DNA from 4 places in the Erwinia sp. GW821-FHT03D09 genome. Region 1 is predicted to be linked to each of the others. Evidence: predicted binding sites of a transcription regulator. Region 1 holds the regulator's gene; each other region holds the start of a gene.
The links. The regulator CRP, encoded in region 1, controls carbon source genes, mostly activating them, when cyclic AMP is high. The targets are predictions, from matches to a motif close to ATGTGANNNNNNTCACAT.

Region 1 (7,926 bases):
TGCATGAATATTTAATGAAATAATAATTATCGAATTTCACTGTTAGTGTGATTTTTGTCACATTTATGCATTGGCCATTTACTTTTACGGCAATGTCTTCCTGAGTAAATAAAGGTAAAACGCTGGCGCGTTGGTAAGTGCCTATTTACAATCATCGTTGCATTTATGGCTTATTGCCCTCAGTAAGGAAAAATTTCATGTTGAAACGTACTTTGACCGCGGTGGCGGCAGTTCTCGCACTGTCATCGATCTCTGCTTCTGCATTCGCGGCGAAAGGGGATACACATGTACTGCTGACCACTTCAGCAGGCAGTATTGAGCTGGAATTAAATAATCAGAAAGCCCCTGTTTCGGTAAAAAACTTTGTTGATTACGTCAACAGCGGCTTTTACAACAACACCACATTCCATCGTGTGATCCCGGGCTTTATGCTGCAGGGTGGTGGCTTCACCACTGATATGCAGCAGAAGCAGCCTAACGCTCCGATAAAAAATGAAGCGGATAACGGCCTGCTGAACAAACGCGGTACCATTTCTATGGCGCGTACTGCAGAAAAAGACAGCGCAACCAGCCAGTTCTTTATTAACGTGGCGGATAACGCCTTCCTTGACCACGGCCAGCGGGACTTTGGCTACGCAGTGTTTGGTAAAGTGGTTAAAGGTATGGATGTGGCTGATAAGATTGCCCAGGTGCCAACCCAGAATGTCGGCCCTTACCAGAATGTGCCGGTGACTCCGGTGGTGATCCTCTCCGCCAAAGTTCTGCCGTAAGCTTACGCACTGTGCCTGAATCGGCCTACGGGGCTGATTCAGGTTTTTGCCTCATCTTCCGCACAGTAAAGAGATAAGCGAAACGGTGTAAAATCCGTAAAATAGCGGCGTAAATCGTTTACCGGAATTCGCCATGCTGCTGCTTATCGACAATTACGACTCCTTCACCTGGAACCTCTACCAGTATTTTTCTGAACTGGGAGCCGAGGTCATCGTTCGCCGTAACGACGATATTACGCTGGCTGAAATTGCCACGCTGGCCCCTCAGCATCTGGTTATCTCTCCTGGCCCCTGTACGCCCAACGAAGCGGGTATCTCACTGGCGGCGATCCGTCATTTCGCCGGTCAGGTGCCCGTACTTGGCGTTTGCCTGGGGCATCAGGCGATCGCGCAGGCGTTCGGTGCCAAAGTGGTTCGTGCTCGCCAGGTGATGCACGGTAAAACATCGGCCATTGAGCATAATGACGGCGGCGTTTTTGCCGGGCTGAATCATCCGCTAACCGTCACCCGCTATCATTCACTGATTGTAGAGATCGGGACGCTGTCGGATGAATTCGAGCTGACAGCCTGGACGCTGCGCGACGGCCAGCCGGATGAAATTATGGGATTCCGCCATCGCACGCTGCCGCTGGAAGGCGTGCAGTTCCACCCGGAAAGCATCCTGAGCGAACAGGGGCATCAGCTGCTGGAAAATTTCCTGCGCTACTGAGTTAGTGTTTGCCTTTTTTTGATTTTTTATGCATATTTCATGACTATATTTTCACATTAATGCAAAGGTTAAACGGCGAGGTGGTTGATGGCAGCGGAAAAATTAGCGGTAACGCGGGCAACGTTCGATGAAGTGATTTTGCCTGTTTATGCACCAGCGCAGTTCGTTCCGGTAAAAGGAAAAGGGAGCCGCATCTGGGATCAGGAAGGGAAAGAGTACGTCGATTTCTCCGGCGGTATCGCGGTAACCGCGCTCGGTCACTGCCATCCGGCACTGGTTGAAGCACTGAAAACACAGGGTGAAACCCTGTGGCACACCAGCAATGTCTTCACCAACGAACCTGCCCTGCGCCTGGCCAGCAAGCTGATTGCTGCCACCTTCGCCGAGCGCGTGTTTTTTGCTAACTCCGGTGCAGAAGCCAACGAAGCGGCATTTAAACTGGCGCGCTATTACGCTACCCAGTGCCACAGCCCGTTTAAAAGCAAGATCATCGCCTTCCATAACGCTTTCCATGGCCGCACGCTGTTTACCGTATCCGTCGGTGGGCAACCGAAGTATTCCGACGGCTTTGGCCCTAAGCCTGCCGACATCGTCCATGTGCCGTTTAACGATCTGGCGGCGGTCAAAGCGGTGATCGACGATCACACCTGTGCCATCGTGGTAGAGCCAATCCAGGGTGAAGGCGGCGTAACGCCGGCGACTCAGGAATTTATGCAGGGTTTGCGTCAGCTGTGCGATGAGCATAATGCGCTGCTGGTACTGGATGAAGTGCAAAGCGGGATGGGCCGCAGCGGCAAACTTTTTGCCTGTGAGCACTACGGCGTGAAGCCGGATATCGTCACCACGGCGAAAGCGCTGGGCGGCGGCTTCCCGGTGAGTGCGATGCTGACCACCAATGAGATCGCGTCGGTGATGGCGCCTGGCGTGCACGGCACCACCTACGGCGGTAACCCGCTGGCCTGCGCGGTGGCGGAAGCGGCGCTGGATATTATCAATACGCCGGAGGTGCTGGACGGCGTGGCGCAGCGCCGTCAGCTGTTTGTTGATGCCCTGCAGGCGCTGGATGCCAAACTGGACCTGTTCAGCGAAATCCGTGGTATGGGGCTGCTGATCGGTGCCGCGCTTAAGCCACAGCATGCCGGCAAAGCGCGCGACATCCTGAATGCCGCAGCGGCTGAAGGGGTGATGGTGCTGGTGGCCGGTACGGACGTGATGCGCTTTGCGCCATCGCTGGTTATCGATCCCGCGGATATCACCGAAGGGATGAAGCGCTTTGCGGCGGCGGTAGAAAAAGTTTTAGGCTAGGGCGACTTGCGTAAGCGCCGGGACAGCCAGTGCCCCTGATGCGGGCGCTGGCTCCAGGCGAGCGACGAGATGGTGTGCATCGTACTGAGGTGGTCGAGAATACGTTTCACGTGCCGCTCCAGAATGGTGACCGGCCCCTGATGAAAATCTTCCGGCGCTTCCAGTACGTTGCTGTCGGTGCTGGGGCCGTCATATTCAATGCGCTGCTGGCAGCGCTGTAGCGCAATTTCGCACGATTGCAGGTAGCGCTGCGCCAGTGATTCAGTAAGCATAGTGTGCTCGCGCGCCAGAATCGTCATGGCATTAATGTGTTCGACAATAAACTGGCTGTGGGTTACCCAAAGCTGCATATCTTTCAGATAACCGGCATTAAAGTTCGGTTCCTGCATCGCCTGATGCAGCGAGTTAAACAGCGCGTTGTGGGCCTGATTGGCCCGCATCCTCTGCCAGGCCAGTTTTGCCGGTTCCTGTTCCTGCCCCAGCAAAAGCTGCAGTGCTTCCTGGTAAGCCTCCAGCGCATCGTGAGCATTCTGCCGTAACAGCCCGCTCTGCCACTGCGGCCACAGCCAGATCATCCCGCCAAAGGCAATCAGACAGCCAATCAGCGTATCCATCAGACGCGGTACCAGCAGCTGCACACCGTTGAGCGACAATAGCTGCAGCGTGAATACTGTGGTGATGGTAAAGCCGATCGTGGCCCAGCCGTAAAATTTACGGATAAACAGATTACCAATCAGCGTCAGGGCCAGCATCACCAGCAGCATTACCGATTCCGGTGCGTGCAGGCGCAGCATAACGGCGGCAATGACCAGACCTGCCAGGGTTCCCATTGCCCGGTGCTGAATGCGAACCCGCGTGGCGCCGTAGCCATTGAGGCTGACGAACATCACCGTCATTAGTATCCAGTAGGGCTTAGGCAGATTAAAAAACAGCGCCAGCGAGCTGGCAAATGCCAGCATCACGCCATAGCGCGCGGCGCTGCGCAGGCCGGGTGATTTCAACGACAGGTAGCTTTTCAGTGCCGGGATCAGCGGTAGCCGGCGCTGGCGATCCGCCATCAGATCGCGTCGATACAGCGGCCGCTGGGTGCGGAGCACACGGGCGATGCGGCTGAAATGGTAATAGCAGAAATTCCCCACCGGATTGTCTTTATTCTGCCGGGAGATTTTCTCCAGCGCCAGCAGCGGCTTATTCATGGTAAAACGTTCAGGGTAGCGATGATAGAGGATATCATCGGCCAGCACCCGCAGGCGGGAGGCAATGGTCTGCACATTCCAACGGATCACCACTTCGGCGTGGCTTTGTTCCACCAGTTTTTGCACTTCTTCCGGCTGATGCAGGCTGACGGAAATGTGCTCCTGCAGGTCCAGTGCCACCTGAAAGGCCCGCGTCAGCCGCTGATAGTGGTTATCCTGGCTGGCGGACAGCATATACATCTGCTGATAGCAGGTATTAATCAGATCCACCGCTTTTTGCTGGCGCGCCAGCAGCGGCGGGAGGGCTGTCTGCGGGTCGGTCAGCCGGGTCAGCAGCGTATATTTCGCCTCGCAGTAGTCGGCCAGCTCGCGATACAGCAGGCTCAGCGTTTCACGCATCGGCTGCTCTTTCCACAGGCGGAACCACAGCCAGTTAAACAGCCCGTACCAGATGGTACCGAGAATATAGAGCAGCGGCGGCTGCCAGAGGGGCATTCTTCCGGCCAGGCTGAGGGTAAAAATAGCGGCAATGAGCGATGCGGGCAGCAGACGGCCATGCAGTGGACTGATTTCCGCAGTGACGCCCAGTATCAGTGCCATCACCAGCATGATGATCGGCAGCGGTACGCCCTGTTCCCCGGCATACAGGATCATAAAACTACAGAATGCAAACAGGCTGCCGCCGATAATCAGGCGTTTAAAAAAGCGTTTATGGGGAGTATCAAGACCGGCGTTGTTACAGCAGGCGGGAACCAATGAAAAGAGTAGACCCTGTCGAAGATCGCCCAGCAGCCAGCCAACGGCTATTGGCAGACACAGCACCAGCGTTTGCCGCAGTGCATAGTTCACTTCAGGGTGATAGATGATTCTCCGCCACATGCCCAACACCACAGAAAAAAAGGCGCGACAATGCTGTCGCGCCACAGATCCACAACCGTTTAGCGCGTACCGTAAACCACGATAGTTTTACCGTGCGCGGAAATCAGGTTTTGATCTTCCAGCATTTTCAAAATACGCCCCACGGTTTCACGAGAACAGCCAACGATCTGGCCAATCTCCTGGCGGGTGATCTTGATCTGCATACCATCCGGGTGGGTCATGGCATCCGGCTGTTTGGCCAGATTAAGCAGGGTTTGTGCAATACGACCGGTTACATCAAGGAAGGCGAGGTTACCCACTTTCTCAGAAGTGACCTGCAGACGGCGTGCCATCTGCGAAGAAAGACGCATCAGAATGTCAGGGTTAACCTGAATCAACTGGCGGAATTTTTTGTAGGAGATTTCAGCTACTTCACAGGCACTCTTAGCGCGCACCCACGCGCTTCGCTCCTGGCCCTCTTCGAAAAGGCCCAGTTCGCCAATAAAGTCGCCCTGATTGAGGTAGGAAAGAATCATTTCTTTACCTTCTTCATCCTTGATCAGCACCGCTACTGCGCCTTTGACGATGTAGTAGAGGGTTTCTGCCTTTTCACCCTGATGGATCAGAGTGCTTTTGGATGGATATTTGTGAATATGGCAATGTGACAGGAACCATTCGAGGGTTGGGTCTGTTTGCGGTTTGCCGAGAACCATTCGCTGTTATCCTCTATTGTAATCGAGCCTAAATATACCCTTTTATCACTCAGGTTGCAGAAATGTTAACTGCTTTTTGAAATATTTTGGGTAAACAGGGACGGAATTCCCTGTCAGGCGCTTCCCATAGGAAAATCAAACGGGCAATACCATTAAGAGTCTGACTCATCCTGTTGTCCCGTTTTCACCATGCATTGCAATGCCAGAATAATAATACAGCACCGTTTGTAGCACAGCTTGACCTGGCTGTCTTGTGTTGTGTCATGTTGTCTCGCTTCAGCATAGTGCAAAATTACTACATAGTCTTTTTATTGCCGGGAAAGTGGGGCGGAAGGCCGTTGCTCGGCGACGCGCCCGTCTCACTGATTAATGTCGGTTTCATGTCTGTTTTCGCCAGCGTTACGGCAGATATCCAGGACCAGCTCCAGCAGTTGCCGCGAATGATGGGTAAGCGGGGAGTATCTGGACCACACAACGCTGTAATGCCAGGCAGATTGCAGCGGCAGGTTGAGTGCCTGCAGCGTGTGGCTGAATTCGCTAAGCAGTGGGCGGGGCATCATCATCAGGTAACCGGATTTTCGCGCCAGCTGCATGCCGTACAACAGAGAAGTCGTATGAAGCAGAGGACCAGATAACCGCTGAAAAAAAGCCTCCAGTTCCTGGCTCAAGCCGCTGCCCGCTTCATCTTCCATCAGCACCCATTTCTCATCGGCAAGTTGCTCCAGACGTTCGCAACTCCGCTGCGGATGGGTCTGACACGCTACCACGCACAGCGACACGCTGAACAGCGGTTCAATGGCCAGCCGTTCATCGGTGAAGCGAGCAGGAAGCTGAACAATAGCAAAATCCATTTCTCCGGCCACGAGTGCCGGAAGCAGACTGTGCAGTGTGCCGTCGGTTACCGTCAGCTTAGCGCAGGGAAACATTAGCCGAAACTTTTCCAGCACGGCAGGGAGTAGCATCAATCCAGGTAATGCGCTCATGGCCACTGAAAGTTGCCCCTGCTGTTGCTGAAGTGAATGGATCTCTTCCCCGGCTTTCTGTAATTCGGCAAGAATCAGGCGAGAGCGTATGGCAAACAATTCGCCGCCGGGGGTCAGAGTTATCCCTGCCGGGCCGCGCTGTAACAGCGAAGTTTGTAGAACATTCTCCAGCTCTTTTAGCGTTCTGCTGATCGCCGGCTGTGACTGCGCCAGCGCACGCGCAGCGGAGCGAATGCTTCCCTGGCGGACCACTTCCTGGAATACCCGCAACTGCTGCATTTTGGGTAAATAACGCATGTGTAGCTCTCCCCCCTGATGCCAAAAAGTTATTACCGCGGTAAAAATTTCATCTTATGTTGCCGCTGCTAATCTCTGAATATGTAAACAGTATGTTATCGAATTATGCCGCAGGTGTTGTGATAAGACTCACAGGGCGGTGTGGGAAAAACTGCTGTTAACTCACTGACCGTATTGGTAATTAGGGGTCCTTATAATGCGAAAAATAGCGCGCCTGCCGATGCTGCTGATCCTCTTTATTGGCTATGTCTTTGTCTATATAGATAAAACGGTGATCGGTTTTGCTCTGCTGCCGATCCGTCAGGAATTCCATCTCAGCACGCAGCAAGCGGGGTACATCACCGGCGCATTTTTTCTCGCCTACGCGGTGTTTCAGCTTCCGGCGGGCTGGCTTAATGACCGTATTGGCTACAAAAAGGTGCTGGTCATGGCGCTAACGTTTCTGGCCCTGTGTGCGATGTTGTTCGGCGTGCTGGGGCAAAGCCTTGCATTACTTATTGCTTTTCGATTCCTCGATGGCATTGCGCACTCCGGCTATCCCAGCGCCTGTGCCAAAGCGGTATCCACGCATTTTTCGCTGCATCAACGTACTTTTGCCCAGTCTTTTTTACTCTCGTCTTCCGGGATCGCTATGGCCGCCGGACCGCTGCTGGCGGTTTGGGCACTGTCGATTATGGGGTGGCATCACGCTTTTCTGGTGCTGGCCGTTCTGGTTTTCCTCACGGCTCTGGTGATGCTGCGATTGCCTGCGGACAGCGAACAGGAGTGCGAAGATCGCCAGCGGGTTAATGGGTGGGGCATGCTGCGTATTGTGAAGATATGGCAGATATTGCTGGCGAGTATTTGCATCAATGTTCCGGTTTACGGCCTGATGGCCTGGCTTCCTGCTTTTCTGGTGCAGCAGCGCGGTTTCACCATTGCTACCACCGGCGCGCTGATTAGCCTTGCCGGAGTGGGGACATGGCTATCATCCATGGTCAGCGGCTGGCTGGTCGGGCATTTTATGTCGGGCCGTGAGGCATGGGTGATTTTGGGCAGCGCACTGATTGCCGCAGGCGGCATGCTGGCGCTGTTTTCTGTTCACTCACCGCAGGC
Region 2 (7,926 bases), on a different contig from region 1:
CGCCCGTGAGATTGTGATACGTGGTGTTTTCGAAACCGACATCCATCATCATCTGCTTAAGCGTTTCCTGGTCTGGATGCATGCGGATGGACTCTGCCAGATAGCGATAGCTGCCGGCATCTTTCGCCACCATTTCACCGATGCGCGGCAAAATGTGGAAAGAGTAGGCATCATAAGCTTTGCTTAGCGGCTCCAGCACCGGCTTGGAAAACTCCAGGACCAACAGGCGTCCGCCCGGCTTAAGGACGCGGAACATCGATGCCAGTGCCTTCTCTTTTTCCGTTACGTTACGCAGGCCAAAAGCGATGGTAATACAGTCAAAATAGTTGTCCGGGAACGGCAGGGCTTCTGCGTTGGCCTGAACATAATTAACGTTACCGATAATGCCTTTATTGCGCAGCTTTTCGCGACCGACTTTCAGCATTGAGCTGTTGATATCAGCCAGCACGACCTCGCCAGTTTCGCCAACCAGACGAGAAAACTTCGCCGTCAGATCGCCTGTACCGCCGGCTAAATCCAGCACGCGCTGCCCGCGGCGCACGCCGCTGCTGTCAATGGTAAAACGCTTCCAGATGCGGTGAATACCGAATGACATCAGATCATTCATCAGATCGTATTTGGCCGCAACGGAGTGGAAAACATCAGCAACCATGTCGGCTTTGTCGCTTTTCGCAACGGTACGGTAACCGAAGTGGGTAGTGTCCTTTGATTCATCTGCCATTTGTTTTGCCTGCTCTACAATCAAGTATTTGCCAAGTGTACCAGAGTCAGGCAGGCCAGGCACATGCCGCTCGCTTATTCATTGATTTGACGCTGCCCGCGCGTAGCGTAAACATCTGGATCGCCAGCTTCACCCCGCGGTTGCTGATTGTCGTCTTGCTCCGCAGTTTCATCATCGCCCCCTGATACCGCCTGCCCGGCCAGGAGAGGGTTAATGGGACGCTTCACCTCCACTCCCATCTGACGGAATCCTTCCGTTTGCGCAATCAGATTGCCCCGCCCTTCTGACAGTTTTTTCATCGCCTGACGGTAACTGTCCTGAGCCTTCTCAAGGTTCTGCCCGATACTGGTCATATCATCAACAAAGAGCCGCATTTTGTCATACAGCCGCCCGGCACGATCGGCGATACGCTGGGCGTGTCGGCTTTGATGTTCATAGCGCCACAGATTGTTAATCGTCCGCAGCGCAACCAGCAGCGTGGTCGGACTGACCAGCATAATGTTCTGGTTCAGAGCTTCACTAATCAACTCTGGCTGGCGGTCGATTGCCAGTAAAAAGGCCGGTTCAATCGGAATAAACATCAACACATAATCCAGCGAGCGTAAACCTGGCAATTGTTGATAATCTTTTCTGCTAAGTAAGCGAAGATGACCGCGGATCGCGGCAATATGCTCGCTGATAGCCGCTTCACGCTGTAGCTCATCTTCACTGTTAAAGTAACGCTCGTAGGCCACCAGCGTCATTTTGGCGTCAATCACTACGTCTTTACCCTGAGGCAGACGCACAATGACATCCGGCTGCATGCGACCATTCTGTTCCAGCTTGATGTTGACCTGCGTTTCATACTCATACCCTTCACGCAATCCTGATGCCTCCAACACGCGGCTCAGCACGACCTCTCCCCAGTTACCCTGAGTTTTATTGTCTCCCTTGAGCGCCTTCGTCAGGTTGAGCGCCTCCTGCGCCATACGGGCATTGAGCTGCTGTAGGTTACGTATCTCATGGGAAAGCGTATGGCGCTCACGCGCTTCCTGGCCAAAACCTTCCTGCACCTGACGACGAAATCCTTCCAGCTGTTCACGCAGCGGGGTTATCAGGCCATGCAGGCTCTGACGATTCTGCTCATCCACGCGGCGTCCGCTATTCTCAAAGATGCGATTGGCAAGGTTTTCAAACTGCGAATTCAGCCGCTGCTCGCTGTTCACCAGGAGCCGCTGTTTTTCTTCTGCCGCCATCCGCGTTTCTTCCAGCCGGATGGTCACTTCACGTAGTTCGGCTTCCTGCGCGCTGTTAATCTCCAGCTGCGTGCGCAATTCACGTGATAGCTGTTCCGCTTCTCCCCGCCAGTGATCGAACTGATGCAGTTTCTCGTGTGCGGCGGCAAGGCTACCGTGCAGCTGGCGCAGCTCCTGCTCATTTTGTCTTTGCATCACAGCCTGCTGCTCCAGCTGCTGCTGCAGGCGCTGCCGCTCGGTATCGCTCTGCTCAGCGGCCTGCTCGAGCAGTCGCCGCTCGGTTTCCTGCTTAGCAAATCGCTGCTGACCGAGAAACCAGGCAAATATCCACCCTGCCAGCATTCCCGCCAGACCAATGACGGCGGCGTAACTGATTGTTGCATCCACTCTGCACCCCTCTCATCAACGACAACAGGGGAAAAATAGAGGCACACTGTATGAATGTCCAGATAAAAAGCGCGAGGAAGAAGGATGTGTGGCGATTTAAATGCGAACTGGATAACGGCTCGAAAAAGCGGGGGTTTTGTTGCAGGAATTTCATGGCTGCGGCGGATGCCGCAGCCCAACTATTTTACGATTACAGCAGGCGGCGAGCAGCCTCAACAACGATTTTCACCGCATCGCTTTCGGTACGCTTCATGGTTTCCGCGTCAGGGATTTCCTGCTGGGTGCGGTTGACGATCACACCTGCAACCATACCGGCCCGCAGTCCCTGGCTGGCACACATGGTCAGCAGCGTAGCCGATTCCATTTCATAGTTCAGCACGCCCATCTGCTGCCACTCTTTCATTGAGCCCTGGAAGCGGCTGACAACACGACCGGAATAAGTATCGTAACGCTCCTGGCCCGGGTAGAAGGTGTCTGAAGAGGCGGTTACGCCGATATGAGTGGTGGCTCCGGCGGCTTCCGCTGCGGCAACCAGTGCAGTGGTGCAGGCAAAGTCAGCGACGGCCGGATATTCCAGCGGAGCAAAATGCAGGCTGGCACCATCAAGGCGTACGGACCCGGTCGTCACCAGCACATCCCCCACGTTGATATTCGGCTGAATCGCACCGGTGGTTCCCACACGAAGGAAGGTGCGAACGCCTAACTGCGCCAGTTCTTCCACGGCAATGGAGGTGGATGGTCCACCAATGCCCGTTGAGCAGACGATAACCGGCTTGCCGGAGAGCTCTGCACGCCAGCTGGTAAATTCACGGTGTGAAGCCAGATGGACCGGGTTATCCATCAGAGCCGCAATTTTCTTCACGCGCTCAGGGTCACCGGGCACGATCGCCATCGTGGCACCCTGAAGATCGGCCTTCGTTAAGCCAAGGTGGAAAACATCAGATTGTGCCATTTCAAACTCCTGTCACGAAAATCGGGGGATAGTTAACTGAGTGCTACTGTAAGCAAACGCGGCGCACATTTATGTGATAAAAATCGCTTATCTAAATGAAACTTACATCAATCAAAATAAAAAGTGTGATAAAAATCACACCTAAATGCTCTGTTGCCTTTTTTTGCTACAACCCACCCCGTAGATCGGGTTTATCTGGTGATAAAGAGATAGACCGTACCCAGCGAGGGTGCCAGCATTTCCTGGCTATAGTTAGCCCATCGCCTTAGTTCATGCATGGAGAGGACAATGAAAACCGAAGATAACACGACTCAAAAATTGAGCAATAATAGCTTCGCACCTGTAGTCCAGCCTGTCGCAGCCACCACCATTATTACCGATGACACAGAGATTCTTTCTGGTGAAACCTCGATCCCCACTCAGGGTGAGAATATGCCCGCTTTCCACGCCAGGCCTCGCAATGTGGCAGGACCTTTACCCGTCGTACTGGTGGTGCAGGAGATCTTCGGCGTTCATGAACATATTCGCGATATTTGCCGCCGTCTGGCCCGTGAAGGCTATCTGGCCGTCGCACCCGAACTCTACTTCCGTCAGGGGGATGCCGCTGACTATAACGACATCCCGACACTATTGAAGGAGCTGGTTAGTAAAGTGCCGGACAGTCAGGTTCTTGCCGATCTTGACCACGTGGCGAACTGGGCCTCGCGCCATGAGGGCGATATGCGTAATATGGCGATTACTGGTTTTTGCTGGGGCGGCCGCATCACCTGGCTTTACGCCGCGCATAATCCCCAACTGAAAGCGGCCGTTGCATGGTATGGCAAACTGGTCGGTGAAAAGACCATGAAGCAGCAGAAACAGCCGGTGGACGTTGCGATCGATCTTAACGCTCCGGTATTAGGACTTTATGGCGCGAAAGATGACGGTATCCCGTTAGATACGGTCGATACCATGCGCCAGGCGCTCCGGGCGGCGAATGCGCACGCAGAAATTATCGTCTACCCGGATGCCGGTCACGCATTTAATGCTGACTATCGCCCCAGCTATCACGCAGAGTCCGCCACCGACGGCTGGCAGCGCATGCTGACGTGGTTCAAACAGCATGGCGTAGTGGCAAAAGTATAAAAAAGGGGCGCTCAGCGCCCCTGTTGATTACAACACCGCTTAATTCACACAGATAATGACGTTTTTGCCGCACGCAGGTTCTGCGCCGCTGTCACCATGTTGGCCAATGCCTGGCGGGTTTCAGTCCAGCCGCGGGTTTTCAGGCCACAGTCCGGGTTTACCCACAGACGTTCGGTTGGAATACGCTGTGCGGCTTTCAGCAGCAGGGCTTCCATCCATTCCACGCTCGGTACGTTTGGTGAGTGGATGTCGTAAACGCCCGGGCCGATCTCATTGGGATAGTCAAACTCTTCAAAAGACTCCAGCAGTTCCATATCGGAACGTGAGGTCTCGATGGTAATCACATCAGCATCCAGCGCCGCAATCGAATCCATAATGTCATTGAACTCGCAGTAACACATATGGGTGTGGATCTGTGTTTCATCCTGCGCCACGGCGGCATTCAGGCGGAACGCATCCACCGCCCATTCCAGATAGGCTGCCCAGTCCGTCTTATGCAACGGCAGGCCTTCACGCAGGGCCGGCTCATCAATCTGAATAATCCCGATACCCGCTTTTTCCAGATCGACCACTTCATCACGCAGTGCCAGCGCAATTTGCTTAGCAATGGTTTCACGAGAAACATCTTCACGCGGGAATGACCAGCAGAGGATCGTCACCGGGCCGGTTAGCATGCCTTTAACTGGCTTTTCGGTCAGCGACTGGGCGTATTTCGCCCACTCAACGGTGATCGCCTGCGGGCGGCTGACGTCACCGATGATAACCGGCGGTTTTACGCAGCGTGAGCCGTAACTCTGCACCCAGCCGTTCTGCGTGAAGACAAAACCGTCCAGGTTTTCACCAAAGTATTCCACCATGTCGTTACGTTCTGCCTCCCCATGAACCAGCACATCAAGGCCCAGCCGCTCCTGTTCGACGATAGCCTGCTTAATGTGTTCGGCAATGCCGGTGCGATAGTGGGAACCGTCCAGACGCCCCTGCTTAAAGTCCAGACGCAGACCGCGAATTTCAGTGGTCTGTGGGAATGAGCCAATGGTGGTGGTTGGCCATGCCGGCAGCTGGAAACGCTGGCGCTGAGCCTCGGCACGAACCTGATAGCGATTCTGACGCTGGCTATCTTTCGCAGTAATAGCCGCCAGGCGTTGAGCCACCGCAGCATTGTGCACTCGGGTGGATGTTTTTCGAGCACGGACAGGGGCGCTCCAGTCCTTCAGTGAGGCGGCATCATTGTTGTTCAGCGCATGGCTCAGTAGTGACAGTTCGGTACATTTCTGCAGTGCGAAAGCGAACCAGCTTTTCACCTCTTCATCCAGACGCGTTTCCACGCTCAAATCGATTGGGCTGTGCAGCAGCGAGCAGGAAGTGCCGATCCACAGCTGTTTACGTTGAGCGACCAGCGGCTGCAGTTGCTCAAACCAGCTGCTGAGATCGGCTCGCCAGACGTTACGTCCGTTAATCACCCCGACCGACAGCAGCCAGTTCGCCGATACGTTGTCATTCAACAGGTTGATGTTATCTTTGCCATGAACCAGATCCACGTGCAGCCCCTGAACAGGCAGTGCGGTAATGGTCTCCAGGTTCTGGCCAATACTGTCGAAATAGGTGGTTAGCAGCAGCTTAGCGTGTCCCTGCAGTGCATCATAAGCCGGTTTGAACGCCGCCAGCCATTCAGTCGGCAGCTCAAGAGCCAGTGCAGGCTCATCAATCTGTACCCACTCAATATCACGTTTTGCCAGCTCGGCAAGGACCTGCTGATATACAGGAAGAATGTCTTTCAGCAACGTCAGGCGGTCGAACGGTTGACCTTTCACTTTCCCCAGCCACAGGTAGGTTACCGGGCCAAGCAGTACGGGTTTGACCTTATGCCCAAGACTCCGTGCCTCATCAACCTCATCCAGCAGTTGGGTCCAGGTGAGCTTGAACTGCTGACCCTGTACAAACTCCGGCACCATATAGTGATAATTGGTGTTAAACCATTTAGTCATTTCAGCTGCAGCGGCGGGTTCACCAGTGGGCGCGCGGCCCCGGCCGAGGCGGAACAGCGTATCAAGATCGACAGAGCCCTCTTTGTTCTGGTGGCGAGCAGGCACGTTGCCCAGCATCAGGCTGGTCGTCAGTACGTGATCGTACCAGGCGAAGTCACCGACCGGCAACAGGTCCACACCGGCATCTTTCTGCTGTTGCCAGTGACGGGCGCGTAATTCGCGGCCGGTTGCCAGCAGCTCTTCTTGCGTACTATTGCCCGCCCAGTAACTTTCCTGTGCTTTTTTTAGTTCGCGGCGCAGGCCGACGCGGGGAAATCCAAGAGTATGGTTCTGAATAGTCATGATGCGCTTCCTGTTAATTTAGGTGTTATCATTTGGACGTCCAGATGTTTACACCGCTATAATCCGCAGGTACTGTATTATCCACAAGCGCAATATGTTCACTGTCGATGTGAAGGACTCTCATGATCGAACTTAAACACCTGCGAACGCTGCAGGCTCTGCGAAATTCAGGTTCGCTGGCCGCCGCTGCCGCCCAGCTACATCAAACGCAGTCAGCGTTATCCCATCAATTCAGCGATCTGGAACAGCGGCTGGGCTTCCGTCTGTTCGTGCGGAAAAGTCAGCCGCTTCGCTTTACGCCACAGGGAGAGGTTTTACTGCAGCTGGCCGAGCAGGTGTTGCCACAGATTCAACAAGCATTACAGGCCTGCCATGAACCACACCAGGCTACGTTGCGTATCGCTATTGAGTGCCACAGCTGTATTCAGTGGCTGACGCCGGCACTGAACAATTTCCGCAAAAGCTGGCCGCAGGTGGTGATGGATTTTAAATCGGGCGTGACGTTTGACCCACAGCCTGCACTTCAGCAGGGCGAACTGGATATCGTACTCACTTCAGATATTCTGCCGCGCAGCGGCTTGTTCTATACGCCAATGTTCGATTTCGAGGTCAGGCTGGTTATGGCACCTGACCATCCTCTGGCCAAAGTGAACCGTATTTCTCCGGAAGACTTAGCCAGTGAAGTGCTGTTGATTTACCCGGTACAGCGTCAGCGTCTTGATATCTGGCGTCATTTTCTACAGCCCGCTGGCGTCAGCCCGGCTCTGAAAAGCGTGGATAACACATTACTGTTAATTCAGATGGTCTCCGCGCAGATGGGCATTGCGGCTCTGCCACACTGGGTGGTGGAAAGCTTTGAGCAACAGGGACTGGTGACTACCAGGGCGCTGGGCGAAGGTCTTTGGAGCAGGCTTTACGCGGCAGTGCGCGATGGGGAACAGCGTCAACCGGTTGTTGAAGCTTTTATTCGCTCAGCCCGACAGCACGCCTGCGATCATCTGCCACGGGTGCGGGATGCCTCTCTCCCGGGCACGCCGTTGCCGGCATCGCTGACTCATCCCTGACCCCACTCACCGGTAAAGGCAGGCGGTTTTTCCTGTCTAACCGCTCAATTGGCTCTATAATGCGCTCACTGTAATAGTTTCAATGAAGAGAGTGTTTATGACGAATAATGATGTC
Region 3 (7,926 bases), 230 kb from region 1:
GTTAAAATTGAAGTCCTGGGAGTTAGCGGGAAAGGCAGCACCGCTGATGATGCAGCTAATAATTAATCCCAGAATATGCGGGCGTGTAGAAAAAGACCTAAAATAATATGGCGTCATCATTCCCTGACCTTTTTTATTCCATTTAAGCGCCATAGAGTCATTTACATCAATGGTTCTGCGCCATACTGAATATTCATCTCAGCAAAGGATTAATGTATCAAAAAGATAACGCGGTTTAGTAGTAGTCCATTTTATATTTAATTATGGAATTGTACTCACCAGCGTGCAGTGCTTTATGGTTGCTCACAAGCTGAATAGAATAATTAAGTGACATCTCTCCTGATTCAAGCTCTCCAGAAGGAAGTGGCACTCCTGGCTTTGCAACGTTTCCATCGCTGTCAATAATTCTTAATGCAATACCTTTTGCATCACCCTCGACGGTAAATAATCCCTCATCATTCATACCATCGAACGTTATGGTAAAATATTTCCACTGCGTTAAATTTTCATCATTTTTATTTAAAACACATTTTACCAGATTTATAGTGATACTTTTTTTTATGCTATGACCATCTCGAGTAATTCGGCTAATCGGTACTACGCCCATATCAAGTGTCTGGTCGATACTGTTGATATCAATTGCGCAGGCCGTATCAATGATGCTACCAGCCATCTTTACGTGCCCAGAACCCATATCAGAGGACCAGGCCGGGCTGACAGCACTCATGTTCAACAATAAAACTAAAAGGCTTATTTTCTTGAACATAGAGGAAATCCAACTATGGCAAATGAAATCAGTACATGTAGAGTTAGCCCCCACATGTACTCTTCATCAATAATGAATATTACTGATAAGCAAGGGTGAAGCTAGCGGTGCTCTCGAACTCACCCAGCTGAACGGTTTCACCCGGGTTGCCCTGTACGTAGGCAGAGAAGGACAGGATGTTAGAACCGTTTGCCAGAGTCTGCAGTGCAGTAGGAGTACCCAGCTTGATTTTGTTACTCGCGCCGTCTTGCATAATGATGCTGGCACCAGTTGCTTTGCTCATACCCAGCGAGTTTTCAATTTTACCTTCGGCACCGGTAAAGGTAACGCTGACAGTTTTATATTTGTCTGCCAGATTACATTTTGCCAGTTCAATTTTGAAATCAGCAGGGACTGAAGTACCGCCGTTAGCCAGAGCTGAGTTAGAAATCTGACCCATTTCAACAGTCTGATCTTTATTACCAACGATAGAGCAAGGTGCATCAATAATAGAACCTTTGAAGGTTACGCTACCGCTACCCTGATCGGTAGGAGCTACTGGCTCTTCAACAGCCTGAGCAAAAGTAGAAACACCCATAGCTAAAGCAACGCCAAACACAATTTTTTTCAGTTCCATTACACTATTCCTTTATTGATATGAAAATATCTTTTTGTCCGTTTTCAAGAATGCAAAAAGCTTTCTGTACTGAATTTTTTCAGAAAAAAACTTAACGAACCTAATCATGAATAATATTACATGACATCTGTAGCCACGGAGAAATAACTACCGATGGTTGCTCGTTGAAAACAATTATTGCAAATCTTATTCTTCGTTTGAAGAGAAAAAAAACATTCCACAGAATTCGATATATATATCTGGAACTTTAAAATCGAAATAATAATTGCGGGCTTAGTCTCTTTTCGGGTTTTAATTATCGATACATTTAACTATACATATAGTAATGCACAGAACTTAGCACTAAGTAAAACCACTTAAACAGATAATGACACTTGTTTTGAGAGAAAATAAACCGCTGGACGAAGTTTTTGATGCGGAGACACAACAGGTAAGAATTTATGAAAGTATTTAAGGAAACTTAGTTTCATCAACCAATTGTTTTTTATATAAAAAAGCTAATGACGATGATTTAAAAAAACCCGGAACTCTGTCCGGGCGATATGCTTAAAATTCAGACTTAGCGAATCCGGTCATCTCTTTAAGGCCCATTTCACGGCCCAAAGCGGTAGTCGGATGCACGACAACCAAACCACGTACGCTTTTTTTCAGCGCCCCCATATTCGCCTGCTCTTTCTTAGTAATAGGGCGGTTGAAAGGCAGCTTTTTAAGTTGTTGCGCTTCTTTACTCAGCTTTTCTGAACGCACATTGCGCAGACGCTCAATTTCAGCCGCCAGTTTGTCTTTTTCATGCAGCAACTCCCCCAGCTTCTCACTGTCGCCCGATGCCAGCAGGCCCGCTTCTTTGTGATTAAGGGCATCCAGCTTGTCACTAAGGATTTTAATTTCTGACTGTACTTTTTCTTTCATAACGATTAACCGTTGCAATGATTCATTGCTGAAAAGGATACACTAAAGCGGCGCAAAGCGGGTAAAGAGAGGCTACTTTTTGAAGGCCTGTTTCTGGCTGATAAGTGAAATCAACGAGGTAAGCGACAGGACCATGGTTGAGCGCACCACCTGCTGATAGCGCAGCTGCTGCATATGGCGTAATTCCGCATCTTCAATGGCGAAATCGGGGCGAGGAGGAAGAGGGGTTACGCAGTGCAGTTCACCAAAAGGACCAAGAATTTCATCGTCGGTAAAACGGTATTCGTGGCCATCATGGTTCAGCTCCTCACGCAGCGCCATCAGCAGCTCACAGTCTTCATATTCACTACGATTAATCATCCCTAAGCCATAAATCAGCTTCAGGCGAACGGATAGCTCACCGAGTGGACCATCGCCGTGCAACAGCGGCTCCACCGCGTACTTTACGGCATAGTCATCTTTACGGAACACCTGAATAACCAGAATATTAATCGCCTCTGCCAGCAATTCGACTGCAGCGATCAAAAAGCTTCTTACCGATCGTCCGGCGTTAAGGCGCTCCAGCACCCTGTTTTCAAAAGCCTGAGGTTGTTCCATGAGTGCCTGCATATCATTCATCATAGGGCAGAGTAATGCCAGCGCGGGCACAGCGGCGAAGCTGTGCCCTGATTGTTCGTCCCTGAGGAGCGCGTTCACCGGCATTATGCCATAGCGCTCCAGGCTTTCACTACGTCCTTAACCACATCACTGTTGGCATCAAGACCTGAGATCTGAGCCAGCGTAGTCGCGACATCCTGCTTCGCGAGGAGCTCTGCCAGCTCCTGCGCCTGCGGGTCCTGCTCGCTGCGATAACGCAGCGCGGCGGCAATCCCGGTTACCAGGTTATCGTGAGGAAGCTGATACTCCAGCGTACCCAATGTTGGCTTAATCAGGCGATCCCCGGCGCTGAGTTTGCGCAGCGGCTGGCGGCCAACTCGCTCCACATCATCTTTCAGGTATGGGTTTTCAAAACGGCCCAGGATTTTCTGGATATATGCCGCGTGCTTATCCGCTTCAAAACCGTAACGCTTAATCAGTACGGCACCGCTTTCTTCCATTGCACCTTTAACTACCGTGCGCACCTGTGGATCGAGAATCGCTTCGCGAATGGTGTTATGCCCCGCCAGCTGTCCAAGGTAGGCGGTAATGGCATGCCCCGTATTGAGCGTGAACAGTTTACGTTCAACAAATGCCATCAGATTGTCGGTCAACTCCATACCCGGGATCGCAGGCAGTGTTCCTTTAAACTGGGTTTGATCGACAATCCATTCGCTAAAGGTTTCAACCGTCACTTCCAGCGGATCGCTGCTGCCCGCTTCAGAAGGCGGAACGATACGGTCAACGGCGGAATCTACAAAACCAACATTTGCTTCAACCCACGTGTGATACTGCTCGGGCAGCGCTTTCAGCACGTGGCCTTTTAACTGTGTGGTACCGCGAACCATATTTTCGCAGGCGATAATATTCAGGGGACGGGTATTAGCGTTATCACTGCGTTTGGCCAGTCCTTTGGCGATGCCACCGGCAATGCGCTCAAGGATCTGTGGACCAACCGCCGTGGTAACGATATCAACCTCAGCCACCAAATCGACAATATCACCGCTGGTGCTGTTAACTGCATTAACACCTTTTACTATCTCAATCTGTGCCTGTTCACCCACCACGTGTACGGGGTACTCATGGCGTGCATTAATTGCATCCAGGACAACCTGGTTTACATCAGCAAACGTCAGCTGAATACCGGCGTCGGCCAGCAGTTTACCGATAAATCCCCGGCCAATATTACCCGCGCCAAAATGTAAAGCTTTCATGATATTACCCACTTAAATTATTCAGGAATCGATCCAAAAAAGGCCGGGCATGCCCGGCCCTTACGGAAATACATCACCACTCGCTGAATCAGGCGCTGGTTTTACCGGACAGCAGATCCAACACTTCCTGTACGCTGGTGGTGGTTGCCAGCCGGGCAATCACGCTGTCATCGTCCAGGGCATTAGTCAGGCTGGTAATCACCTGGATATGCTCGTTGTTGCGGGCGGCAATACCAATGACGAGGCGAGCGATGTCGTCTTCTTCCTCACCGAAGCGCACGCCTTCCGGGTACTGGCAAAATACCACGCCGGTTTTCAGCACGCAGTCTTTAGCAGCGATGGTGCCATGCGGTACGGCAATCGATTCGCCCAGGTAGGTCGGCGTCAGTTTTTCACGCTCCAGCATCGCTTCAACGTATTCCGGCTCGACGTAGCCGCCTTTTACCAGCTGTTCACCGGCAAAGCGAATCACCTGCTCTTTATCGCTGGCATGATTGCCGAGGAATACATTGCTGGCGGTCAGCTTGAACAGATGCTCCTGGCCTTCATCAAAACTGTCGCTGAGCGTGGTGCTCACTTTCTCGCGATGTTCGGCGCTGCGGTTAGCTTCGATCAGACGCGCGGTTAAATCATTGTACAAGCCGCTGTCGAGGAAGTTAGTCAGTGAAATATGCTGCGCGTGAGGTGCCTGGCGCATCGCACGCTCGGTCAGGTCGCGGTGAGTGATCACGAGGTCAACATCACCCGGCAGACTGTTAATCGCCGTGTTAGTCACGGAGATATTACTCAGGCCCGCATCGTTCACTTTCTTACGCAGTACGCCTGCACCCATTGCACTGGAGCCCATACCGGCATCGCAGGCAACGATGATTTTGCGCACGTGGGATAAATCGGAATGCAGCGCATCGGCATCGGCGACAGTTGCTGACTGGCCTTTTGATTCAGCTTTCATTTCCTGCATACGACGGGTTGCCGCTTCGATATCGTCTTCTTCCTTAACCTTGCTGGTTTTCAGCAGCACGGCTGAAACCACAAAGGATACGGCGAAGGCCGCAACAATGGCCGCGATGTTCGCGAAATAGACACCTTTTGGCGTCATCGCCAGTACGGCGAGGATAGAACCCGGAGATGCCGGTGAAACCAGCCCACCGTTCAGCAGCGTCAGGGTAAACACGCCGGTCATACCGCCCAGAATAACCGCCAGAATCAAACGCGGGTTCATCAGCACGTAAGGGAAGTAAATCTCATGGATACCGCCCAGGAAATGGATAATCGCAGCACCACCGGCAGACTGCTTCGCGTTGCCACGGCCGAAGAACATATAGGCCATCAGCACGCCCATGCCCGGACCCGGGTTCGCTTCAATCAGGAAGAAGATGGACTTACCGGCTTCGCTGGCCTGCTGAATACCCAGCGGCGAGAAGATACCGTGGTTAATCGCATTGTTCAGGAAGAGGATTTTTGCCGGTTCAACAAAGATAGAGGTCAGCGGCAGCAGGTTATTCTGCACCATCAGATTCACGCCGGCGGCAAGGATATGCGACAGACCTTCAACCAATGGACCGATAGCCAGGAATGCCAGGATCGCCAACAGCATGCCGATAATACCAGCAGAGAAGTTGTTAACCAGCATTTCGAAGCCGCTTTTAATCTTACCGTCAACCTGGCGGTCGAAGGTTTTGATTGCCCAGCCACCCAGCGGACCGGCAATCATTGAGCCGAGGAACATCGGCATATCGGCACCCACAATCACGCCCATAGTCGTAATTGCGCCGACCACACCACCGCGATCGCCACCGACCAGGCGTCCGCCGGTATAACCGATCAGCAATGGCAGCAGATAGGTAATCATCGGGCCAACCAGCTTAGCCAGCGTTTCGTTTGGCAGCCATCCGGTTGGAATAAACAGCGCGGTGATAATACCCCAGGCAATAAATGCCCCGATATTTGGCATTACCATATTACTCAGAAAGCGACCAAAGTTCTGAACCTTGATCTTGATATCTGATGAGGACATAAAGGCACACCTCTTATTGGTACGCGCTGACCATTAAGAGAGCGCGCTGATGTTGTTTGAAGACGGTTACGGCGAAAAAGCCGTCAGTATCACTGTATGCAAGCGGACTCTATCACGCGAATATGACGCTGCGTAGTCGCACAATAATATGTGATCCTTATCACTATATATGAATAGCTTAAGGGGGTATTTTCGTGATTTTAATCACAACTTTTGCGTTTAAAAAAAATACACTGCTGAAAAAAAGCCTTAAAAAATGGAAAAATGAGATATAAATCACAAAATCAAACATCATGTTTGTTTCTGAAATGTGATTGTTATCACAATAAATTTTACGCGAAAATCCTTATTCCGCTCAACAAACTCAACTCACTACCGACCGACCAGTTCAGGCCTGTCGCAAACAACATCGCGAACGGCAATATCATGCTGTTAATCGGTTGAAAGGAAGAACGTTAGTCCTGCTCTAACAATGTCACTCTCGTTTTTTGATAATATAATTAGTGCCCCAAGGCGCATAATATTTCCATTAGTACTTAGATATCACACGCAGCGAAACCTCTATCCCTTTTTAATAAAAACTAATCATTAGTTTAATTTCATTATGGATATGCTCCTATTTATATAAATCAAATTCAATTTTAAAATTAAAACATTGACATTAAGTCAGCACAAATTTCAAATAAACAGGGAGATTATTGAATGAGCTTTCGTTAACTAACGACTTCAGAACTTTCACAGGTTAGTGGTGCTGGATGTGGCGTTTTGGGATGCATGAAGAACGAGCTACTGCTACACATCTTCAGTCATTGATGGAAGTTGCCAAGCTTTACTCTCAGGTCGATCCACGATATCGCGGTATGGATTATCGTATGGTTGCTGCCACTGAGCCAAGCGTACGCAGAGCACTGATCAAGATTGTTGACGACCTTGGTGCCGGTAGCAAAGAAACAGCGAATGCATGGGCAAACGGCTGCTGGTAAAGTTCACTCTTTTAGCGTGAATGAGGAAAATTGAGGCCACATAATTGTGGCCTGTTTGTTATTAACATCATGAAAATAAAATAACCCACGTATATCCTCGCTGAATCCCCTAACGCTTGCCATTTTAATAAAATGCTATAAACCATAGTTAATATGGCATTCCACAATGAAACCCATCCCAAATAAACATATTATCACCACACTTAAATCTTCGAGTTTAATTAACCATCACATAACACCAACGATCAAAAAATTGACTTATCAACATTATTTATGGGTGAAAAACTATAATTTAGATTTTATTTTTAATGTAAAATTACTTCGTTGGCATTGTGTCAATATAGGGAATAATTTCATAAAATGGAGAAAGAGAAATGAGTATTCGTGAACTAACCATTGCTGAAGCTTCACAGGTAAGCGGCGCAGGAAATAGCAATCAAAACGACTATAAAGGCGCTGGCGAGACTTTAATCGCACTAGGGGAAATCGCGAAGCAGTATGCTCTAAACGACCCGCAATATTATGGCATGGATTACCGTGTCATTACGGCTACGGACCCGGGTTTACGCCAGGAGGCGATAAGAGTTGTCAATATCTTATGTGGCGGTAAAGGCGGAGAAAAGAACGTAGATTCATGGATAAAACGTTATAGTTAATTCAAAAATTAAGGCCACAGAAATGTGGCCTTTTTCATATCGCGAGAAATAAAATTCAGCAGGGAAAATAGTTCCCCCAACTCTTTTATTACTGAACGCTGTTCAGTACGCCTTGCGCCTGATTAAGTG
Region 4 (7,926 bases), on a different contig from region 1:
CGATCCCTTTCTTATCCATCGCATTTTTTGTCGCGTTGCACTGGACACAATTATTTTTAGTGTAAATAATAATGCGCATGATTCGTATTCACCTTGCGGGCTGATTAACTAAGTATCTGGCGCGGAAATTACTGCCCGAGTCGCGCCGCCACTGCCACACCATGTTGCGTGGTCTTGATGAAGTGAATACTAGATATAGTGGCCATAAAAAGCAACCACACAAGATATAGGAAAAGCGTATTTATTTAGCCAGGATGCTCACAAGCCTTATGGCACAAGGTTTTGCGCAGATAAAAATAATGCCCGCACTATGATCTGCGAGCATTTGTTCAAAAAATAAACGGTACTAACGGCGGGTTGTGCTGGTGGCGATTAATGCGCCGATCAGTACACCGACAGCGGTACCGATCCCCACGCCGTGCCAGGGTTTATCGCGTACATAAGTGTTCACCTGAGCGCCAGCATCCCTTGCAGTCTGAGTCACCCGATTGTGGCCCTGCAGTTTGGCCCGGGTCTCTTTTAGCAGTGTTTCAGCACGGCTTTTAGCACCTTCCACGTCATCCTTTGCTTTACTGCCGTAGGATTTCAGCAGGTCATCAAGGGTATCTGCCAGCAGTGATACATCTTCACTCAGATCAATATCGTTATTTTTCGCAGTCCGGTTGAACATTTTCGCTCCCTAATTCTGAAATGTACTATTAAGTATAGGACAGGCTAAAAATCGGCAACGCTGAAAACCTGCGTTTTGGATTATTCCGAAAGCACTGGCTATGTGGCCTGAGGTAAGGTTGCGGGGTTTGCAGACACAGAGGAAAAAGCATGTATTTACGACCTGATGAGGTAGCTCGCGTACTGGAAAAGGCGGGATTTGAGATGGATACGGTCACTGCCAAAAGTTACGGTTACAGTCGGGGTGAAAACTACGTCTATGTTAATCGTGAGGCGCGTTTAGGTCGTACGGCGCTGGTTATCCATCCGACACTGAAAGAGAAAAGCCAGGCGATTGCGGTACCGGCATCTGATATAAAAACCTGCGAACATTACGTCCGCTTCCCGATGTACCTGGTGGGCGACACAAACGATCATTATGGCATACCCTACGGCTTCAGCTCGCGCGCCGCACTCGAGCGCTATCTGGAACGGATGTTTGACTAATTTCCCCGTCGGATGCTGAAATCGCGCAAAAAAATGCGCCCGCAGGCGCATTCAGAATTCAGTTCGATTTGTCACAATCAGAAGTTGTAACCGACAACCAGGTAGTAGCCAAAGCCGTTGGATTTAACGTGGAACGGTCCGTTGCCGAAGTTCAGCTCGGTGCCATCGTTCCACTGGCCGCCGTTGTGGAAGTAACGCGCCACGAACGAGTAGTGCCAGTGATCGTAACCCAGTGACAGAATATGGCTGGAGGCGATGGAGTTGCTGGTACGCGCAGGCGCGGAGTTGTCGCCCAGATCTGAACCCCAGTCAAAGTTGGTGAAACCGATATAGCTCAGGTTGCCGCCCCACAGACTGGTGATCGGCACAAAGTATTTCACCTTGAAGCGATAGCCATCCCACTCATTTTCATTCGCGGCGCCGTAGTTCGCCCACTGATATTTTGCGTAAACGTTCAGCGACAGGCCAACATCTGAATGCGTATCGATATCGGTACCCAGGCCCATGTACCAGGTATTCTGGCGATTGGCGCGGTTGTCACCCATATCGTAGATATAGTTGTTAGCGAAATACCACTCTTTGAATGGACCAAAGCCCAGGTTAACGCCGGTCAGCTTATCGATAGAGAAGCGCGGCTCAATTTCCATAAAAAATGGAGAACCGTTGTCCCATGCACCTTTATCGTTGCCGTTGCCCACGCCGAAGAATTTAGGCACATCGATGTAGCCGTAGAAATCAAACCAGTCTTTTTTCGCGAAGGCTTCATATTCCAGGTAAACGTCGTTGTTCAGCTGCGGTCCGAAACGGGTGTGGTAGCTTCCAACAACGTTAACACTCTGGTGCCACCAGTCGGAAACGTATTCAGGGCTGCTTGAATCAGCGAAAGAGACGTTGGTATAAGACAACGCTGCCAGCGCACCAGCCATCATAATTTTATATTTCATTATAGTACCACATGCTCAGAGACCATCCTCAGCTGCCAGCGCGAGGGTCAGGTTGGGTTAGTAAAGCCTTCAAAACGGGTCCCGCCGCAAATGACGAAAATCCCCATCAGTAATGTTGCGGCAGTGTGCCGTTATCCGGCCATTAGGAAATAGAGATTGCTCACACTTGTCAAATTCTGTTTCATTTCAAGTCAGTTAAAGTGTGATGAGTGTCACATAAAAGCGTGTGGAATTAGGGAACTTTCCGTTTTAGTGCTAATTCGCTGATTAAATGAGCGGTTAAACGTTTGCCTGCAGCGAGTTTTAGAAAAGGAGAGCGCTGGTAGAAAAAAAGTCTGATGTGCTGAGGTTAAAAAGTGAAATGAAATATAACTTTTGATTATGGCTTTACAGCGTGGAAGGTGTTTTTTTGCTCAGTTGCAGCGGTAATGTAAGTTGGCCAGATGCTGCAAATCGGCTTTTTTTGCCTGCCGGGCCAGTGCGGGAAAATCAGAAAACTGGTAGCGTGAAACCGGTACAGGCAGACGAGCCATTGAGCGCCCGGGTCGTATTTCCAGGCGTCCAAAGTGGGAAAGTTCAATGCCATTAAAGCGGTCGGGCAACGTCAGCCAGAGCGGGGGAACACTCTCCGGTGCACGTGAAGGCAGCCGCCGTTCGCTTACATCATAGTTACGGTAGCGCAGCAGAAATTTATCCGGCAGGCGACAGGCGCTGTTCCACCACAGACGATCGAGCATATCGAAGTGGAAGCGCGTCCCGGCGGGAGACTCTGCCTCAAGCTGGTCCAGCGCCTGCGGGATCATTGTTCGCATGGCTCGCTGATAGCGGGATAGTGAAGCGCCACCTCCCGCATTGAGTAAATCGATCGCCATGCGGGTTCCGAGCAGATTGGAATAGAGATCTTCCGGAGAAAAAGCCGAAACGCCTTCGGAAAATCCCTTTACTGATTCAAACCCATACCACTGTGCCACCTCATGCCATGCGGCAAGTTCGAATGCCAGATGCGCTGCCAGAAATACCGCCAGCCTGTAACGTTCAGTGGCACTGGCTGGAGGGAAGTAGGAAAACAGGTGGATTTCGCGCTGGCCCAACTCGTCGCCAAGTTTCAGCGTTGTTGCCTGGCCCATGCGGGGCCAGATATGACTGAACAACCACAGCGTGTTATCAGCGCTGTCACGCAGATGCGCCAGATCGATGAAGCCACCCCGACGCGTGTAGACCAGGCCGTTGTGTTCGCTGTTCAGACCGCTCAGCGTGCTCAGCATGTCCAACATGCCTGGATTGAAGTGGTGTTTCCCTGTGTCTGTTGGAGCAACCACGTTATCCACTTGATACCACGGTACCGGTATGCCAAATAGTTTAGCTTTAAGGCTATAGCCGAAAGCACAACATGGCCTCAGGCCGTTCGGCTGCGGCAGTGGCCGCGTCAACAACCATACCTGGGGTGACTGACCTGCCGGAAGGCTGAGATCGGCCATGGGGATTATCGGGTAATCAGGTTGCTGAGCCTTGCTGTTGGCGAAGAAAATGAATGGTACAAGCAACACCAACCGGCCGATTAAACGGAAGATCAAAACGCCTCCCCAACCTGGAAGTAAAAACCTGAACTGTGTTGGCCAAGGCCATAATCAAGGCGGATGTTCATATTTTTCTTAAACTCAAAGCGGTATCCGGCCCCGACAGACGGCAGCCAGTGCCCGTCAAGAACCTCACTCGGTTTGTCCGACATACTACCGGCACCCAGCCATGCCACTACGCCGTGGCGCCAGCTGAGTTTTTTGCGCCATTCCAGCTGGCTGGTCAGCATATTACGATTGCGATATCGCCCTTCGTAGTAGCCGCGCAGATGATGGCTGTCCCCCAGCAGCGACTGCATAGTCCAGGGGACGTGTCCGCTGGTAAAACGACTGTAGACCTCCCAGGCCAGAAGATTGGTGTCATTTATGGCATGATAAAGGTTGTACTGCGCGTCTAAAGCATCAAAACGATTATCGCTGGCTATCGCCGGGCTGTATCGGGTCCATGACAGGTTCAGTACCTGACCGCGCGACGGATTCGCTACAAAATCGCGGGAGTCATAGCTAAACAGCATGCTGGCTCCTGAGCTGAAGATATGGCGTGACTCATTCTGATGATAGAAACTGCCGTTGGTTTTATGCTGTAGCGATGAAGCGCCTTCATAGGAGAACGACCAGCCAACACCGGCGTAGGTATGGTTAGCCAACTGATAGAGTATGCGTGGCACGCCGCTCAATTTTGTTGAGTCGTAGGACTGCTTGCCACGCTGTTTTCGCCCGGCACGGTATCCTTCTCCCCAGTAGTGCAGCGGTCTGCGACTGAGATCGCCAGACAGGTAAAAACGCCAGCTATCATCATCTAAAAACGTGTAGTTTTCATAGCCCACACCAAAAGCCCCGGTTGAGCTGGCAAATCCGGTGAAAGAGAGGGAAGAGAGCGGCGTATGGTGCTGATATTCATCGGGGCGGTAAAGCCCAACCGCGGCAACGCCAACACCCACTCCAAGTTCTGGCGTGTAGAAAGGCCCGGGGACAACTCCCCAGTCAATCGTCTTATTTATGTCGGCTTTACGGTCTGCCCCTAACTTGTTCAGAAAATGATCGATGGTTTGCCTGTCGGGAATTACGGTGGCCTGACCCAGAGGGGAAATAGTTATCAGGCCACAGAGAAGTATTATCTTTAACCACATGTCTAGAAGCGAAACTCTCCGCCGACCATAAAGCTGTTACGGTTGGAAAAGCCGACTTCCGAGGTGATATTGAAGTTACGGGTCAGCTCATACTGACCGCCGACCAGAATATTCCATGGTGATTTAAGATGCTGTTTCACCCGGAAACGCCCCTGGTCGTCTCTGTTGACCATATTGACCAGTGTACTCAGCCCGGCAGGCATATGCAGATCGCTGATATTCCCTTTGAAGTCCTGATCGACATCCTGATACATGGTGCCAACCCACAGACTGGCATGGGTGACAGGAATGGAAAAGCGCTCGGCGCCAGGAACAGTAAAGCGGTAACCAACGCGTGGCGTGAAGGTAAAGGCGGAGATATTACCGTCCAGTACGTCGAAGTGCGTTTCGGTATAGTTGAAATCCATCGTACCGAACCAGTCGTGATAGCCGTAGGCCAGCGTTGTGCCACCACCCCAGGTGGTGCCTTTAAATTTCAGCGTAAAATCAATGTTTTTAAGCCCGGGTAGACATCCGCTTCCTGTTATACAGGCACTAATATTGGAAACCGAACGCCCTCGGGTATGCCCGACAATCCCGTAGACGTTCATAAACGGAAATAACCAGGTATCCAGTCTTGCGGTATCCGTTTTACTTTTTTCCCTGGTGTGGCCGACGAGAATATTAAACATATTATCGACAGGGATAGAGCCTATTCCTGGAACGGGAAATTTCAAGTTGGAAAAATTAATACTTTTAACTTTAATATTCTGATGGATATCCATATGGGTATAGCCAATACCATAAGGATCTGGCAAATCGTAGCCGCGTTCTCTGGCTTCCTTGCCAAAAAATGGCAAAGGCCCCGTCGTTTCACCGAAGAGATCCGGCGATTTCTCTTTGGGAGTAATAGATGCCGCAGAGGGATCAAGCGGGTCGCTGTGATAATCGTAAGAAGGTGCTTGTTTTTGCATATTGGGAATCGCTGCCTGCACCGTCAGTGCCGGTACCATGCATAACAAAACACCGCAAAGCGTAAATGCTTCCCTGCAGTAAACCTTTCTCATTATTCCATTCCATGTCAGGCTATACGTAAAGACGCATATCTTAATTGTAGGGGCGTGTTTTATTAAACCAGAAAGTGCTGCATATTATAATTTTATGATTTTAATGGTAAATAAAAATTAATGGTGGTTTTTTAAATTTTTAATTCTAAGTGATTAGGTTTAATCTTAATTTTTTATTTGATAATGCGGAAAATAGAGTTTTGCATTGATTTTATAATCAGTTACATCTGACTGTGCTGGGATAACTAAACGTGTCGCTATCCCAGCATATATTAAATTCAGGCAGTAATAAACTGACGCAACAGCTGTAGAACCAAAGGTAGTTCGGTAATACCGTGACGGCTGAGAAAATGCCCGTAGTCCGGCAGCGCGTAGAACGGCGCGTTCAGCTGCTGGCTCAAGCGTAGTGATAGCGCAGGCGGTACGATATCGTCGTTTAGCGAGGCGATAACGGCGCGATGCGGCAAACGCTGTACGATACTGGTAGCATCAAACGGCGCGGACATGAAGGTATCCAGCTCCGGCAGCGGTGGGACATTTTCGCTGAAGCCTGCCACCATAATCACCCCTGCGGCATCCTGCCCGACGGGCTGGTGGTTCAGGTAGCGCAGGGCAGTAATGCAGCCCAGGCTGTGGCCCACGAACCAGGTTTGGTTATCCACCTCGCCGACACATTCAGCCAGCGCGGCCTGCCATGCTTTATCCTCGGGATGTTGTGAATTCGGTAGCGCCGGGACGGTAACCACCATGCCCAGCGCTTCCGCTTCAGATTTTAGCCAGTCAAACCAGTGGTGGTGGGGGCCTGCCGTGTAACCGTGAATAATAAATAAGCGGGGTGATGCCATTAGCTTTTTGCTCCTGAACGGCGGAATTCGCTCTACAGCATAGCGAGATAACGTACCGATCTCACTTCCAACTCAATCCACCCTTCGCAATCGCCGCTCTGTTCCAGCCGTTTGGTCCGCGTTAAACACAGGCCGGGGCTGAGGCTTATCGCCTCAGCCAGCTCCAGGTTCGAACAGCGTCCCTCGCGTTGAAGATGCTCGAGTATTCTGAGATCGGCGAGGCCCAGAGATTTTGAATTGACATAAAAGGACTATACCACAGGATTTAACTGCCCGGTGCGAGCGGCAGCGGCTTCCGTCAGCGCCTGGTCAAGTGCCCTGATGACCATGGCCGCCTGCTCCTCGCTCAGGATCAGCGGCGGGCGGATTTTAAGCACGTTGTGCCCCTTCGCGCAGGCGCTCAGTAATATTCCCTGCTGGCGCATCCGGTTTACCACCTGGCTGGTCAGCCAGCGATCCGGGGTGCGCTCAAGGCGATCGGATACCAGCTCCACGCCGACGAAAAGACCGGCGCCCCGTACGTCGGCAATCGCCTGATGCTGCGCCTGAAGTTCGATAATGCCATCGAGCAGAACCTTGCCTACATTGCGGGCATGATCGATCAGCCCCTTGCGTTCGATAGTCTGCAATACGGCTAAAGCCGCCGCGCAGGAGACGGTATTGCCCGCAAAGGTATTGAAGTATCGGGAGCGCTGGCCGAATTCTTCCAGCACGTCGGCAGTGGCCAACAGACCGGCAATCGGCTGGCCGTTGCCCATCGGTTTGCCCAGGGTAACGATGTCAGGAATGACACCGTGGCGCTGGAATCCCCACATATGTTCACCCGTTCGCCCAAATCCAGGCTGCACCTCGTCGGCAATAAACAGACCGCCAGCGCGTTTAATCGCCTCGACGGCACCTTTCAAAAAGCCTGTCGGACCCGGCAGAATCCCGTCACTGGTGAAGAGCGAATCGACAATCAGCATGGCGGGCTTAATACCGTGGCGCTGCAAATCGGCGATGGCGGTTTACCTCATCCAGACGATAAAAGCGGAAGCTGTCGAGAAAGGCCGGCATCTGCTGTTGTGCAACGCGCTCGGAAAAAAGCACTTTTGCGGTCGGCCCCATTTCAAAATTAATAAGCGTTCCATAACAATCAAAGCTGATTTATTTTGGTTTAAAAATCATTATGTTAACCCTCTTGTGTGCTCGATTGAAAAAGTATATCGTCCCGCTCGAACACAAAAATT

Region 2: udp (uridine phosphorylase) is a predicted target of CRP. The motif match lies at 3,419-3,436, and genes of this name have one in related genera.
Region 3: AC07U6_RS01790 (PTS mannitol transporter subunit IICBA) is a predicted target of CRP. The motif match lies at 6,423-6,440, and genes of this name have one in related genera.
Region 4: AC07U6_RS20135 (nucleoside-specific channel-forming protein Tsx) is a predicted target of CRP. The motif match lies at 2,300-2,317, and genes of this name have one in related genera.

The regions. Positions count from the first base shown of each region.
Region 1 covers NZ_JBWKUK010000002.1:242,969-250,894, forward strand. The annotation lists gene ppiA (peptidylprolyl isomerase A) at 198-770, shown strand; gene AC07U6_RS02835 (aminodeoxychorismate synthase component II) at 904-1,479, shown strand; gene argD (bifunctional acetylornithine/succinyldiaminopimelate transaminase) at 1,567-2,784, shown strand; gene AC07U6_RS02845 (YccS/YhfK family putative transporter) at 2,781-4,859, opposite strand; gene crp (cAMP-activated global transcriptional regulator CRP) at 4,919-5,551, opposite strand; gene AC07U6_RS02855 (LysR substrate-binding domain-containing protein) at 5,911-6,831, opposite strand; gene AC07U6_RS02860 (MFS transporter) at 7,028-7,926, shown strand, end outside.
Region 2 covers NZ_JBWKUK010000020.1:62,466-70,391, reverse strand. The annotation lists gene ubiE (bifunctional demethylmenaquinone methyltransferase/2-methoxy-6-polyprenyl-1,4-benzoquinol methylase UbiE) at 1-721, opposite strand, end outside; gene rmuC (DNA recombination protein RmuC) at 796-2,343, opposite strand; gene udp (uridine phosphorylase) at 2,534-3,295, opposite strand; gene AC07U6_RS18685 (dienelactone hydrolase family protein) at 3,584-4,420, shown strand; gene metE (5-methyltetrahydropteroyltriglutamate--homocysteine S-methyltransferase) at 4,465-6,747, opposite strand; gene metR (HTH-type transcriptional regulator MetR) at 6,870-7,811, shown strand; gene AC07U6_RS18670 (YehS family protein) at 7,909-7,926, shown strand, end outside.
Region 3 covers NZ_JBWKUK010000002.1:15,669-23,594, reverse strand. The annotation lists gene AC07U6_RS01820 (outer membrane usher protein) at 1-117, opposite strand, end outside; gene AC07U6_RS01815 (fimbrial protein) at 236-766, opposite strand; gene AC07U6_RS01810 (fimbrial protein) at 846-1,382, opposite strand; gene AC07U6_RS01805 (YibL family ribosome-associated protein) at 1,929-2,291, opposite strand; gene mtlR (mannitol operon repressor MtlR) at 2,364-2,912, opposite strand; gene mtlD (mannitol-1-phosphate 5-dehydrogenase) at 2,993-4,141, opposite strand; gene AC07U6_RS01790 (PTS mannitol transporter subunit IICBA) at 4,230-6,158, opposite strand; gene AC07U6_RS01785 (hypothetical protein) at 6,971-7,141, shown strand; gene AC07U6_RS01780 (hypothetical protein) at 7,516-7,797, shown strand; gene AC07U6_RS01775 (DUF3053 domain-containing protein) at 7,886-7,926, opposite strand, start outside.
Region 4 covers NZ_JBWKUK010000024.1:44,995-52,920, forward strand. The annotation lists gene nrdH (glutaredoxin-like protein NrdH) at 1-79, opposite strand, end outside; gene AC07U6_RS20125 (DUF883 family protein) at 347-670, opposite strand; gene AC07U6_RS20130 (DUF2002 family protein) at 820-1,155, shown strand; gene AC07U6_RS20135 (nucleoside-specific channel-forming protein Tsx) at 1,233-2,099, opposite strand; gene AC07U6_RS20140 (DUF4056 domain-containing protein) at 2,513-3,577, opposite strand; gene AC07U6_RS20145 (BamA/TamA family outer membrane protein) at 3,670-4,617, opposite strand; gene AC07U6_RS20150 (hypothetical protein) at 4,809-5,852, opposite strand; gene AC07U6_RS20155 (RBBP9/YdeN family alpha/beta hydrolase) at 6,131-6,697, opposite strand; gene AC07U6_RS20160 (winged helix-turn-helix domain-containing protein) at 6,730-6,924, opposite strand; gene AC07U6_RS20165 (aminotransferase class III-fold pyridoxal phosphate-dependent enzyme) at 6,949-7,662, opposite strand.